Regions from separate parts of the Moritella yayanosii genome, predicted to be linked through region 2. Evidence: predicted binding sites of a transcription regulator. Region 2 holds the regulator's gene; each other region holds the start of a gene.

Region 1 (3,219 bases), 800 kb from region 2:
GAAAAAATATTATTGTTATATAGCGGGTTAAATAACGATCCCGTTACTTTCGCTTGCACTGGATTATCATCAGGTACAATTGGTGCATAATCAGGCGAATCTTGCTGTGGTGTTTCAGCCACATCTGCAGGCTCTTGCGCATCTTCGGTTTTGGTCGCGTCTTCATTGTTAGTGACCACATTTTCTTTTACTTTAACTAATGATGCACAACCCGTTAGCTGGATAAAAACAAACAAGGCAAGGATAAAATTACGCATTATAATTCTCGATGATATTAATTAATTTTTAACGGCTAACCGTTAAGTTATAGCTGTTGATTGGTGTAACTTAACATTTCATCAACCGCTGATATTACTTTTGCGTTCATTTCGTATACGCGCTGACTTTCAATCAGGTTGACCAATTCTTCGGTCACGTTTACATTGGATGTTTCAATCGCACCTTGCACTAATTTACCCAAACCTTCATTGCCTGGCAGACCTTGTACCGGATCACCACTAGCACCTGTTTGAATATACATGTTTTGTCCAATTGGCTGTAATCCACCGGGATTAACAAAGTCTGAAATATTAATTTGCCCAACGGTCTGGTTATCTGTTTGACCAGGTAAGCTTACCGAGACCTCACCATCTTCCGAGACGGTAATGGTTTGTGCGTCTGCCGGTATTTGGATCTGGGGTTGCAATGGATACCCCCTGCCTGGTGTCACGATAATCCCTTCATCATTTAAGGTAAATTGACCGTTACGGGTATATGACGTCGTGCCATCCGGCATTTCAATTTCGAAAAATCCACGGCCACTGACCATTAAATCCAGTGAGTTATCCGTAGTTAACATATTGCCTTGAGAATGATCTTTTTGTATCGCGACAACCCGCGCACCCGAACCAACCATTAACCCAGACGGTAGTTTAGTATTTTGCGATGATTGGCCACCCGGCTGATTTATTGCTTGGTACAATAGATCTTCAAAAATCGCACGCTCTTTCTTAAAACCAACAGTACTGGCATTGGCCAAGTTATTTGAAATCGTTGAAATATTTGCTTGCTGTGCTTCTAAGCCGGTTTTGCTGATCCATAATGCAGGATTCATAATGCTTTCCTCGTCTAATTTATACTATTGGGGACTCATCAGTGAAAAGTTAACTGATTTGTAACAACGAATCAGATGCTTTGTCATTTTCTTCTGCTGTTTTCATCATTTTTATCTGCATTTCAAATTGACGTTGCAGATTAATCATTCCGGTGAGCTCACCAATAGCACTCACATTACTGGTTTCAAGTGCGCCACCAATCACTTGGACATTAGGGTCGACAATAGCTGGCGTACCATCGGCCTGTCGAAACAGACCGTCATAACCTTTAACTAAATTTCGTACATCGGGGTTAACCAATTTTAATTGGTCAACTTCTTCTAATGCATTTGCTGGTGCACCTTGAGGACGGATCTCGATACGACCATCAGCATGGATTTTTATTTGTTCAACGGGTACAGGGATCACGATAGGACCATTTACACCAAGTACAGAACGGCCTGACGATGTCAATAACTCGCCAGTCGCACTCATGTGCAAACTGCCGCTACGGGTATAGCCTTCCTTGTTCTTATCATCCAACACGCTTAGCCAACCGTCGCCTTGGAGTGCAACATCGAGTGCATTACCCGTTTGTTGTAGCGCCCCTCCCGTAAAGTCTTGCCCAGGACTTTCGGTAATAGCAAATACACGGGTTGGCAGGCCTTCACCAAAAGCTTGCATTGAACGCGCTTGTTCAAAATCAGCCTTAAAGCCATGTGTATTGACATTGGCCAGGTTATTGGCATGAATAGCCAATGCATTCATATTTTCTTTGGCACCCGACATCGAGATATAAAGCATATTGTCCATTCGTCAATCCTCTGTCACTTTTCGTTGAAATTGTTAATTACCCATCTAATACCAATAATAAAGCAATTAAAGTGCCAAAATGAAAAAGCCACCCTAAATAGGATTGGCTTTTATCAAAAAATGTACCTCTGCGGTGAATCCCATGTCGAATAATTCCGCTTGTTATATGGCTTACTAGCCCGTTTCATTAACGGATCTGTAATATCGTATCTTGTAATTTAGAGTTCACCTCTAACGTTCTTGAGTTGGCTTGGTAGTTACGCTGTGCCGTAATTAAGTTAACCAGCTCACTGGTCAAGTTAACATTGGATTGCTCTAGTGCTGATGAATTAATTTTACCAAAGGTACCAGAGTTGGCTTCGCCAGCAATCGCAGCGCCCGACAGTTGTGATGCACGCCAGCCCGTATCGCCCGTCTGGCTTAAGCCTTGTTCATTGGCGAACTTAGCCATCGCAATCATCCCCAGTTTGTCGTTACGTCCATTACTGTAACTCGCCGCGACCATACCATCCGGACCAATATCAATCCCCGTTAGTCGACCCACTGTCGCCCCGTCTTGTTCAAGCTTAGAAACTTCAAACGCAGACGCAAACTGAGTCGGGTTATTAATATTAAGTTTAATCGTCTGAGTGGTATCCGCACCATTGGTTAAGACCCCCCCCAGCGGCACGGTTTCTGCGATCGCAGGTGTTTGCTGTTGCAATAAACCCGATGAATCAAACGTCAATTGCATTGCTAACGGTTTTACCGGTGTTCCCGGAGCCGCAGCGACAGCCTGCCCGCCAACAAGATCAACAGGTTGATCATCCACATAGTTGAATTCCAACCAGGAATTAGCAGGCGCCCCCGCGGTACCATCTTTGACATAATAAGTTGATAAAGTATGTGATTCACCTAACGAATCGTAAATAGAGACAGAGGTCGCAGCGGTATAAGTTCCGCTATCAATAGGATCAAATTTAGTGGGGTCTAATGAAGGTGATGTCGCCGGTAAATTCATCGTTATATCAACGTTGCTCGTTGATTCAGGCACACCCGCGGTATCAGGTATTTGTAGCGGTTTTGTTGACGCCATACTCACCGCTTTTGGTGATCCGTCATCATTAACATCATAAACTTGCAGATAACTACCCGCCGAGTTAATGACAAAACTATTTGCATCCAGTTTAAACGCCCCAGCACGCGTATAGTTACGATCCATAGATTCCATACCATCAGACATAACAAAAAAACCATTACCGTTAATCGCTAAATCAAGCGAATTTTCGGTAAAATTCAAGCTACCTTGCTGGAACTGTTGCGCAATATGGGATGTCGCCACACCATTACCAAC
Region 2 (3,219 bases):
ACGATGTTGGCCGCCAGTACAACCAATAGCAACAGTAACATAGCTGCGATTATTTTTTTCCAGCAGCGGTAACCAGGTCGTTAATAGATTTTCAATTTGCAGCGCAAAGCTGATCACTTCCGGTTGTTGACTGAGGTAGTTAATGACCGGTTCATCAAGCCCTGTGTAAGGTTTTAATTCTGGGATCCAATGTGGATTTGGTAAAAAGCGTACGTCGAATACATAGTCTGCATCCATTGGTAAGCCATGTTTAAAACCAAATGATTGGAAGACTAAGACCAGTTGGTTTTTTTTCTTGCCTAAAATACGTTCTTTGATTTGTTCACTGAGTTCATGAATATTAAGCTCAGAGGTATCTATTTTCAGATCTGCAAGTAAGGCTAAAGGACGTAAGCGCTGTTGTTCCATTTCAATTGCTTGCGAGAGTGACAAGTCGTCTTTTGTTAATGGATGCAGGCGACGTGTTTCACTGTAGCGTTTAATAAGGACAGATTGGTTAGTATCCAGAAATAAACTGGTTAGTTCAGTACTGGCTTTTAGCTCCGCTATAATATCGTTTAATTCTTGTTTTTCTTTCGGTAAATTACGTACATCAATACTGACTGCTACTTGTTCAGTTTTGGAATTTAAGGTTTGCAGTAGTTGTGGGAGTAATGTCACTGGCAGGTTGTCTACGCAATAGTAGCCTAAATCTTCAAGTACCCGTAATGCAATTGATTTACCGGATCCGGACTGGCCGCTGACTATTATTAACTTCATTTTTTGTCCTCACATCTGCGCAGCGAATATATCGAGGACAGAGTAAAAGTTAGCTGGCTAATTTTTACTCTGTCCTCGATATAAAATATGTGCTCATTATCCCGCAATTGATTTGGATATGATATGTTTTAATTATGTCAGGAACATGAATACCTAAAGGAAAAGGGTTTTTCCTTTAGGTTATTTGTTGTGGACTAAAATTAATGGCGAATTAATTTTTCTTTATGCTTAATCACTTGGCGGTCGAGCTTATCCAGTAAGCCATCAATTGCAGCATACATGTCGTTATGTTCATGTACGGCAAAGATTTCACCCCCATTTAGATGTATTTTTGCTTCTGCGATTTGCAGTAATTTTTCGACATTTAAGATCACATGAATATTGTTAATGTGCTCAAAATGCCGCTCTAATTTGGAAAACTTGCTATCAATGTAATCTTTCAGTGAATCTGTAATGTCTACATGTCTACCGGTTAAATTAATTTGCATATATGTCTCCCTTATGAAGGTAGGGTGAGTGCTATAAAAGACTCTTGCGCTGATTAGATGGTGGTATGCTCAGTGCTTCTCGGTATTTTGCGATCGTACGTCGAGCCACCTTGATACCTTGAGCAGCAAGTAAATCAGCAATCTTGCTATCACTTAGTGGTTTCATGGCATTTTCTGCCGCCACCAACTTTTTAATTAATGCCCGAATCGCGGTGGATGAACATTCACCGCCATTGTCCGTACTGACGTGACTTGAAAAGAAGAACTTAAGTTCAAAAATACCACGTGGTGTATGCATAAATTTCTGCGTTGTTACCCGCGAAATTGTCGACTCGTGCATTTCGACTTCTTCTGCAATATCATTCAGTACCATAGGTTTCATGGCTTCATCGCCATATTCAAAGAAATCTACTTGGCGTTGAACAATACTCTTTGTTACTTTTAATAATGTCTCATTACGGCTTTCTAGGCTTTTAATAAACCATTTTGCTTCTTGCACATGAGCGCGAATAAACTGCCCATCGCTACTATTACGCTTACCAGTCGACAGATGAGAATATTCAGTGTTCACTCTTAATCTTGGCACAATGTCAGGATTTAAGTCGACTATCCACTGGTTATTTTTTTTCTTGACTAATACATCGGGAATAACATACTGCCCTTCCGACTGATCAATCACATTACCTGGTCTTGGTTCCAAGCTCTGAATTAATTGCATGATCTCTTTAAGTTGTGGTTCTTTTAATTTTGTTTTACGACTTAATTGACGGTAGTCGCGATTGCCCAATAAATCCATATGGGATTGAATTATTTGTTGGCATTCTGATAACCAAGGGGTATTTTTAGGCAAATGTCGAAGTTGGATCAATAAACATTCTTGTAGTGAGCGGGCTGCTACACCGATAGGATCAAAATGTTGAATACGTTTTAATACCGCTTCGACTTCATCTAATTCCAGTTGATCTTCGTTATTATCATCGTGTTCTTGGTGGCCGAGAACCACGCTGTGCAGGATCTCTTCGCAGCTTTGATTGAGATAACCATGATCATCGATGCCGTCAATAATAGCGACGGCAATGGCGCGATCGATATCAGTAAATGGGGTTAATTCCATTTGCCACATAAGATGTTCGTATAAACCTTCGCTGGTTGCACCTTGGTAAACCTGATCAAGTCCATCAATACCGGCACTGCCGCCGCTGTGATTTTGTATTTGTGGGGTATAGACGTCATCCCAATTACTGTCAGTAGGCAGTTCATCAGGGATGGAATCACTGGCGAGGGCATCACTGACTTCGATTTGGCTGCTATCGGTAATCGCGTCATTATTATCCGCGTTATCCGCGTTGTGTGCGTCACTACTTTCTGCATCATTTGACGGCGTGGTGTTGGGATCTTCTTGTTCCAGTAGCGGATTACTGTCTAACGCTTCTTGGATCTCTAACTGTAACTCCAAGGTCGATAATTGTAATAATCGAATAGCTTGTTGTAACTGTGGCGTCATTGCCAGAGTTTGACTCATACGAAGTTGTAATGATGGCTTCATCTAACGACTACTCTCTCTTCCTTAATGCGGCTATGTATCAATATCAAACTATAGTCGGAATTGATCTCCAAGGTATACTTCTTTCACTTTTGCGTTGGATAAAATCTCTTCTGAAGTGCCAGACGCAATTAAGTGCCCATGACTGACAATATAAGAGTATTCACATACATCCAGTGTTTCACGTACGTTATGGTCGGTAATTAATACCCCTAAACCACGGTCGCGCAGATGTTGAATGATTTTTTTAATATCGCCAACCGAGATAGGATCAACACCCGCAAAGGGTTCATCTAATAAAATGAATTTAGGATCAGCTGCCAGTGCGCGGGCTATTTCAACTCGGCGGCGTTCACCACCAGATAAGCTCATCCCTAAACTATCGCGGATATGGGTAATATGAAACTCTTCAAGTAATTCTTCTAATTT
Region 3 (3,219 bases), 790 kb from region 2:
TTTCGGTTGCTTGACTCAGTGGCAGACTGCCCATTCCTTTCAAGTTCAGAATAATACCGCCGCCGGTATTACCAATGTTGACACTTTCAACATGCTGGAAACTTGAGACTTTAAGATCTTGTGCATTGCCGTCTATCGACGCCGATGCTTTTAAGCGGTAATTTCCTTCCGCCACTTTATTGCCGTTCATGTCTGTGCCGTCCCACTCAAAAGCCACAGCCCCCCTTTTTTGCTCACCCAAATTAATAACGTTAATCACCTCACCGACTTGATTGCTAATTTGCAAGCGTAAATTAGGCGCACTCTGGGGTAACTCAATACGCCCTGACACGTTTTCGCCGGCAGATAAAAATGCTGACGATGCTGGTGCTAATACCTTAGTACCCACAAGACTAGAAGCTTGTAACGCTTGGTTTGAGCTCATAATTGCAGTTAACTGCTCAAACTTGCTGCCCATTTTAGCAATACCATCAGCGGTAGTGAATGACGCCATCTGCGCCACCATCTCTGAATTTTCTACGGGTTTGAACGGGTCTTGATAAGCCAGTTCTTGTGTTAGCAAGGAAAAAAAGTCTTCTTGACCAAGTTCTTTGCGGGTAGTCTCTGCCGCTTGCTCTGCCGCATCCCTTTTTTCAGTTTTAAACTGACTGCTAAAGTCAGCTACATTATTACTATTGTTAATTGTCGTCACAACCAAATACCCTCTATGAACCCTGACCTAACGCCAATGTCTTACTTAACATTTTCCTAGCTGAATCAGCTATTTGCACGTTAGTCTGGTATGAACGAGATGCGCTAATCATGTTTGCCATCTCTTCCATTATGTTTACATTCGGACGATATACATAACCATTTTCGTCAGCTAATGGATGGTTTGGATTATATTCATTAACTAATGGTGCATCACTCTCTACAATCCCTGCAACATTCACGCCAACTGCCTCATTTTGTGCGAAATTAGCTTGATCTAATTGCGCTTGGAAAATAGGATAGCGTGCTCTATAGGTTTCACCAGCGCTACTACTCACACTATTTGCATTAGCAAGGTTACTCGCGGTGGTATTTAAACGCACCGATTGTGCACTCATTGCCGACCCAGCAATGTCAAAGACTCGAAATAAACTCATAATTATTGTCCTTTAATTGCCTTGCGCATAGTTTGAATTTTACTGCTTAAGAATGATAATGATGCCTGATACTCCATGCTATTTTGCATAAAGCTAGTACGTTCAATTTGCACATCTACGGTATTCCCGTCCCCTGTATCAGGTTGATTAGGGACTCTATATCGGACATCAGAAGCCATACCCCGGCCACCTGATATATGACGTTCACTAGTTTTTGATAAATTAAAACTACGACCTTGGGTTGCACTAGCAAGGGCATCTTTAAAGCTTAAGTCTCTTGCTTTAAAACCCGGAGTGTCGGCATTGGCAATATTACTGGCCAACACTTCGGCACGGCGTTCTCTTACGCCGAGAGTATATTGGTGTATACCTAATGCATTATCAAAATTAATCGCCATGAACGCCTCCTATACATTTATATCGTAATCAATCGTATGACAATTACGATGATACAAATTATAAAAGCAACATATGTGCCAAAAAGATATTCGACAGGGTGGTTTTATTTAAATCATAGTGGGATAGGATGTAAATAATTTAAAATCAACAACTTAAGATTAAATAAAAAGGTGGGTATAGACTTTGTAAATATTTATTGTGGGTAAGGTCGTACAGTGAAACGACAAAAACAGTTTTTTGACGCTGTATGAGAGCCAGACACCGCCAATAAATGAACATCCATGTTCATACGTTAACTTGTAGTAAAATAGGCTATTTAAGTCTATATACGATACCAGGGTTACAACGGATCATTTCAAACTTATCCGTTAATCCCGTCAAGGATTCTGATGCGCCCAAAAATAAGTAACCGCCGGGTTTTAATGAATCGGCAAATTGATTAAGGATCTGACTTTTAATTTTTGGTGAAAAGTAAATAAGGACATTACGGCAAAAAATGATATCGAATTTGCCCAACAAAGCATAACTTTCTAACAAATTTATTTCACGAAACGATGTTAATTGCTGGACGTCTCGATTCACCTGCATTTTATCATCAGGTAATATCGTAAAGAACTGACGTTTACGTTCAGGAGATAAACCCCGGCCAAGTGCCAAACGGTCATAAATACCTTCTTTACAGTACTTAATCATGGTTGGTGAAATATCCGTACCGACAATTTGTACATTAGGCTTCACTAAACGCTTGAGCTTTTCCTGCGTTTCAATCGCTGACATCGCAATTGAAAACGGTTCTTGGCCAGACGACGATGCCGCTGACCATATTTTTACTGGCTGACCTTTATTGATAAACTCAGGTAAGAGCTTAGCTTGTAAATATTCAAACGGATACACGTCACGAAACCATAACGTTTCATTGGTGGTCATCGCATCAACAACATCATTACGTAAATCCCGCGCTAACATGGTCATCGATTTTTGTACTAGCTCAGTTAAATTTGTCATCTTATGTTTTGCCAATAGTGGCAATAAACGACTTTTAACTAAATATTGTTTATTTTGCCCTAATACAATACCGCACTGAATCTCAAGAAATTCACTAAAACGGGTATAAACTTCATTTGACAATGTTTGCACTATTTTACTCACTTTCTATTTTAAAATATATGTATTCAATATTACAGAACACTTAGCTAGGGTCAGCTGCTTTTAATGCCTTTAATACCGCACCCGCTAGCTCATCCGGATTAAATTTGGCAATAAAGTCGTTCGCTCCTACTTTTTCCACCATCGCCTGATTAAATACACCACTTAATGAGGTATGCAAGATAACGTACAAATCACTTAATTTCGGATCATTTCGGACTTCCGCAGTCAAGGTATAACCATCCATTACCGGCATTTCGATATCCGAAATCATTAAAGCAACCAGATCGGAGATAGGTGCGTCTAATGCCATTTTCCGTAACTGATTTAAACCATCACGACCATCTTTGGCTAATACTATCTTAAAACCAAGATCAGAAACGGCTTTTTTGATCTGGTTACGCGCCACACTTGAATCATCCACAACCAGGATCACTTTTTCTATAGCTTTCTTATCGATTTCCGTGGCTGATGCTAAAATTTCAGCACTGACATCCGTTTTTACCGGTGCCACTTCATGCAGGATTTTTTCCACATCAAGTATTTC
Region 4 (3,219 bases), 800 kb from region 2:
TCACACTACTTTGCATGACTAAAGGTTGCCCACTGATCAAATTTATCGAAATACTTTTGTTATCATTCGCAATCGTGGATATATCGATCTCACTTGCGAGAGCTTTAATCGACTCATCACGCTTATCCAGTAAGGTACCCGATACTCCTTGCGACGTATTATTGGCAATCATCACCAGCTGATTTAATCCTTGTATCTCTTTAATCAAGGCGTTGAGTAAATCCGGTTTTGCGGTGATCTCATTATTCGCGGTTTTCACCTGTGACTGTAGCTGTTTACCAACACTACTAAAACTGGATACGAGAGATTTGGCATCGGAGAGCGCTAACTCCCGAGTCGATAATGATGTGGGATCGTCATTGAGCGTATGAAAAGATTCAAACAATGTTGAGACCCCACTACCGAGATTATTCGAGCTATCAGACAATACCTGATCGGTTCGGGTTATTTCTGTTAAAAATTTGTCACGATTATTAAATTTACTGGTATCAAGCAAGACTTCAGCCTGCGCAAACTGATTAATTTCTCGACCAGTATCAGAGCGAGCAAGGCCCATATTATCAATTTGAGAATTATGCTGAGTGCGCTGACGGCTATACCCATCCGTATTAACATTCGCAATGTTATTACCTGTGGTGTTAAGCATTTGCTGGTGACCTAAAACACCAGATGTGCCGATTTGTAATAAATTCGCCATCAGATTACGACTCCAACCATCAGAATATCACTCCGAAATAAGATTATTCATTCATTTACTGTTTGCGACTGATCTACTAATAGCGTTATTTAAATGCATCATGCTTCATGACATTTTGTATTTTCGCTGCATAGTTAGGATCCGTTGCATAACCCGCATTCTGTAAACCATTCAAGAATTGTGCCGAATCTGCAGAATTACGTAATGCATCACTATAACGATCGCCGGATTGCAAGAAATCAGCAAAATCATTAAAGCTAGATTGGAAGTCTTCATAACTTCTAAACTGATGTTTTTCACGTTTGGCAATACCGTCGGAAAACTCTAAGGTATCGACACTGGTCGTCGCACCTTCCCAGCGTTTATCCGCTTTAATATTGAATAAGTTATGTGAGCTACCACCGTTGTTATCCGCTGATACTTTCTTACCCCAACCCGTTTCTAATGCGGCTTGAGCGAGTAACACATCAGGTGATACATTCAAGCGTTTCGCCACTAAATCAGCAAAAGGGGCTAATGATGCGACAAACTCTTCAGGGCTGTTGAATTGCATCGGACGGGCTTCATCTGCCATCGAAAATGCGGCATTTTCTTGCTTACCACCATCAATAGACTTTCCCTCCTCATCAACTGCTGCAGCCTCTTTATCTTCCGGTAATGCTTTGCCTACAGTTGTCGCATTATTCACGGCTTTAATATTCTGCAATGGGTTAGTATCCCCTTGTAATGACGAGGCTGGCATATAATTGCCGCCATCATTCGACAACTGCCGAACAATTACATCTGCTAACCCCATACCGCCTGACTGACTCATATCAGCCGCCATCTGCTTATCTTGCATATCACGATAAAACTGGGTGTAGTTATTATTCATTGGACTATCAGATTCAAATGCCGCATTCGCGGCACGCATGCTTTTCATCAACATATTGGTAAACAATGATTCAAACTGCTTCGCGACGTCTTTCAATGCCGTTTCATCATTATTCAGCGCACGTTTACGTAAAGCATCCAGATTATGTGTATCTAAGACGTTACTGCTTACATTGGTTTTAAATGAATTATCCATACCCAGCCCGTTACTATTTTTCGACAATTATTATTTTCAATAGTTATTATTTTTCAGTCAGTTATTCGTATTACTTAATTAATAATTGAACGCTACCGCCATTAAGCCGTCACTGATAAAACAATTACAATCAATAACTTGAAACAAAACAACGTATTAACCTCAACCTTTACATATAACAATGCAATTCTTAAACCAACTCTGGCAATGTCATGAAATAAATACAAAAAAACGCTATACCCAATCACCGGGTATAGCGCTCATAAAAATAAGTTATGACAGTGCTTAAGTAGCTTAACGCCATTAAATAATAATAAGCTGTCCGTCTAATGCGCCCGCATCTTTAAGCGCTTCTAAAATTGACATTAAATCACCCGGCGCAATACCAACCTGATTAACCGCGCGGATCAAATCATCGAGTGTCGCACCCGCATCAAGTTTAAACATACGCGCATCTTCTTGCGTCACATTAATGGTCGATTTATTGGTGACCACAGTTTCACCGTTAGCAAACGCGTTGGGCTGTGACACATCTTGGGTTTCGTTAATGGTGACCGTTAAACCGCCGTGCGTGATCGCTGCAGGTTTTAATCTCACGTTTTGGCCAATCACAATCGTGCCGGTACGTGAATTAACGATAATTTTTGCTGATTCGTCTGCCATTTTTAGCTCAAGATTTTCCAATGTAGACAGATAAGCAACACGCTGAGAAATATCACGTGGCGCCAGTACCCGCACTGATATCGAATCCATGGGATAAGCCGTATTAGGACCAACCAGATTATTAATTGAATCAGCAAGACGTTTCGCGTTGGTAAAATCACCTCGATGCAAGTTAAATGTCAGATAATCGCCATCACCAAACGGATTAGCAACTTCTCTCTCAACAATCGCACCATTACTGATACGGCCCACGGTAGGGGTATTAATGATCACCTTTGAACCATCTTTACCTTCGACGCCGAGACCACCGACAACCAGGCTACCTTGTGCTAGTGCATATACTTGACCGTCGGCACCTTTTAAAAAGGTTTGCAATAGTAAACCACCACGTAGGCTCTTGGCTTCGCCGATAGCAGCCACCGTCACATCTATCGTTTGTCCTGGTTTAGTAAAAGCAGGTAATATCGCACTCACAGCAACAGGCGCGACGTTTTTGATCTTAACCTTGGCACCATCAGGCATAGTGATACCAAAATTACTCAGCATGGTTTTGAAACTTTGTACCGAAAACGCATTACTTTTCTCACCCGTCCCCGGTAAACCAACTACTAAACCATAACCGATTAATTGGTTATCTCGGACCCCTTGCACAGAGCTGATATCTTTAATGCGTGCAGCATGTGCATAATTGATTGTGACCATAAAAAAGCTTAAAAAAATAATACTCATACCGAGTAATACGTTTTTTTGTAATGTAATCTGAGTTGATAATTTCATCTAAATAACCTGT

The links. Region 2 encodes sigma-54, which starts transcription at its own class of promoters, with help from an activator protein. Its sites were predicted from a motif close to GTTGGCACGNNNNTNGNNT; they were not measured.
Region 1: flgF (flagellar basal-body rod protein FlgF) is a predicted target of sigma-54. The motif match lies at 1,947-1,965, and genes of this name have one in related genera.
Region 3: flgB (flagellar basal body rod protein FlgB) is a predicted target of sigma-54. The motif match lies at 1,590-1,608, and genes of this name have one in related genera.
Region 4: flgJ (flagellar assembly peptidoglycan hydrolase FlgJ) is a predicted target of sigma-54. The motif match lies at 1,948-1,966, and genes of this name have one in related genera.

Annotation. Positions count from the first base shown of each region.
Region 1 is NZ_LS483250.1:4,109,195-4,112,413, reverse strand. Features, by position in the region: gene MORIYA_RS19200 (flagellar basal body L-ring protein FlgH) at 1-257, opposite strand, end outside; gene flgG (flagellar basal-body rod protein FlgG) at 305-1,093, opposite strand; gene flgF (flagellar basal-body rod protein FlgF) at 1,143-1,886, opposite strand; gene flgE (flagellar hook protein FlgE) at 2,074-3,219, opposite strand, start outside.
Region 2 is NZ_LS483250.1:3,313,154-3,316,372, forward strand. Features, by position in the region: gene rapZ (RNase adapter RapZ) at 1-759, opposite strand, end outside; gene hpf (ribosome hibernation promoting factor) at 960-1,247, opposite strand; gene MORIYA_RS15385 (RNA polymerase factor sigma-54) at 1,279-2,793, opposite strand; gene lptB (LPS export ABC transporter ATP-binding protein) at 2,842-3,219, opposite strand, start outside.
Region 3 is NZ_LS483250.1:4,105,769-4,108,987, reverse strand. Features, by position in the region: gene MORIYA_RS19180 (flagellar hook assembly protein FlgD) at 1-691, opposite strand, end outside; gene flgC (flagellar basal body rod protein FlgC) at 705-1,127, opposite strand; gene flgB (flagellar basal body rod protein FlgB) at 1,130-1,525, opposite strand; gene MORIYA_RS19165 (CheR family methyltransferase) at 1,839-2,663, opposite strand; gene MORIYA_RS19160 (chemotaxis protein CheV) at 2,716-3,219, opposite strand, start outside.
Region 4 is NZ_LS483250.1:4,113,044-4,116,262, reverse strand. Features, by position in the region: gene MORIYA_RS19215 (FlgK family flagellar hook-associated protein) at 1-697, opposite strand, end outside; gene flgJ (flagellar assembly peptidoglycan hydrolase FlgJ) at 783-1,766, opposite strand; gene MORIYA_RS19205 (flagellar basal body P-ring protein FlgI) at 2,070-3,206, opposite strand.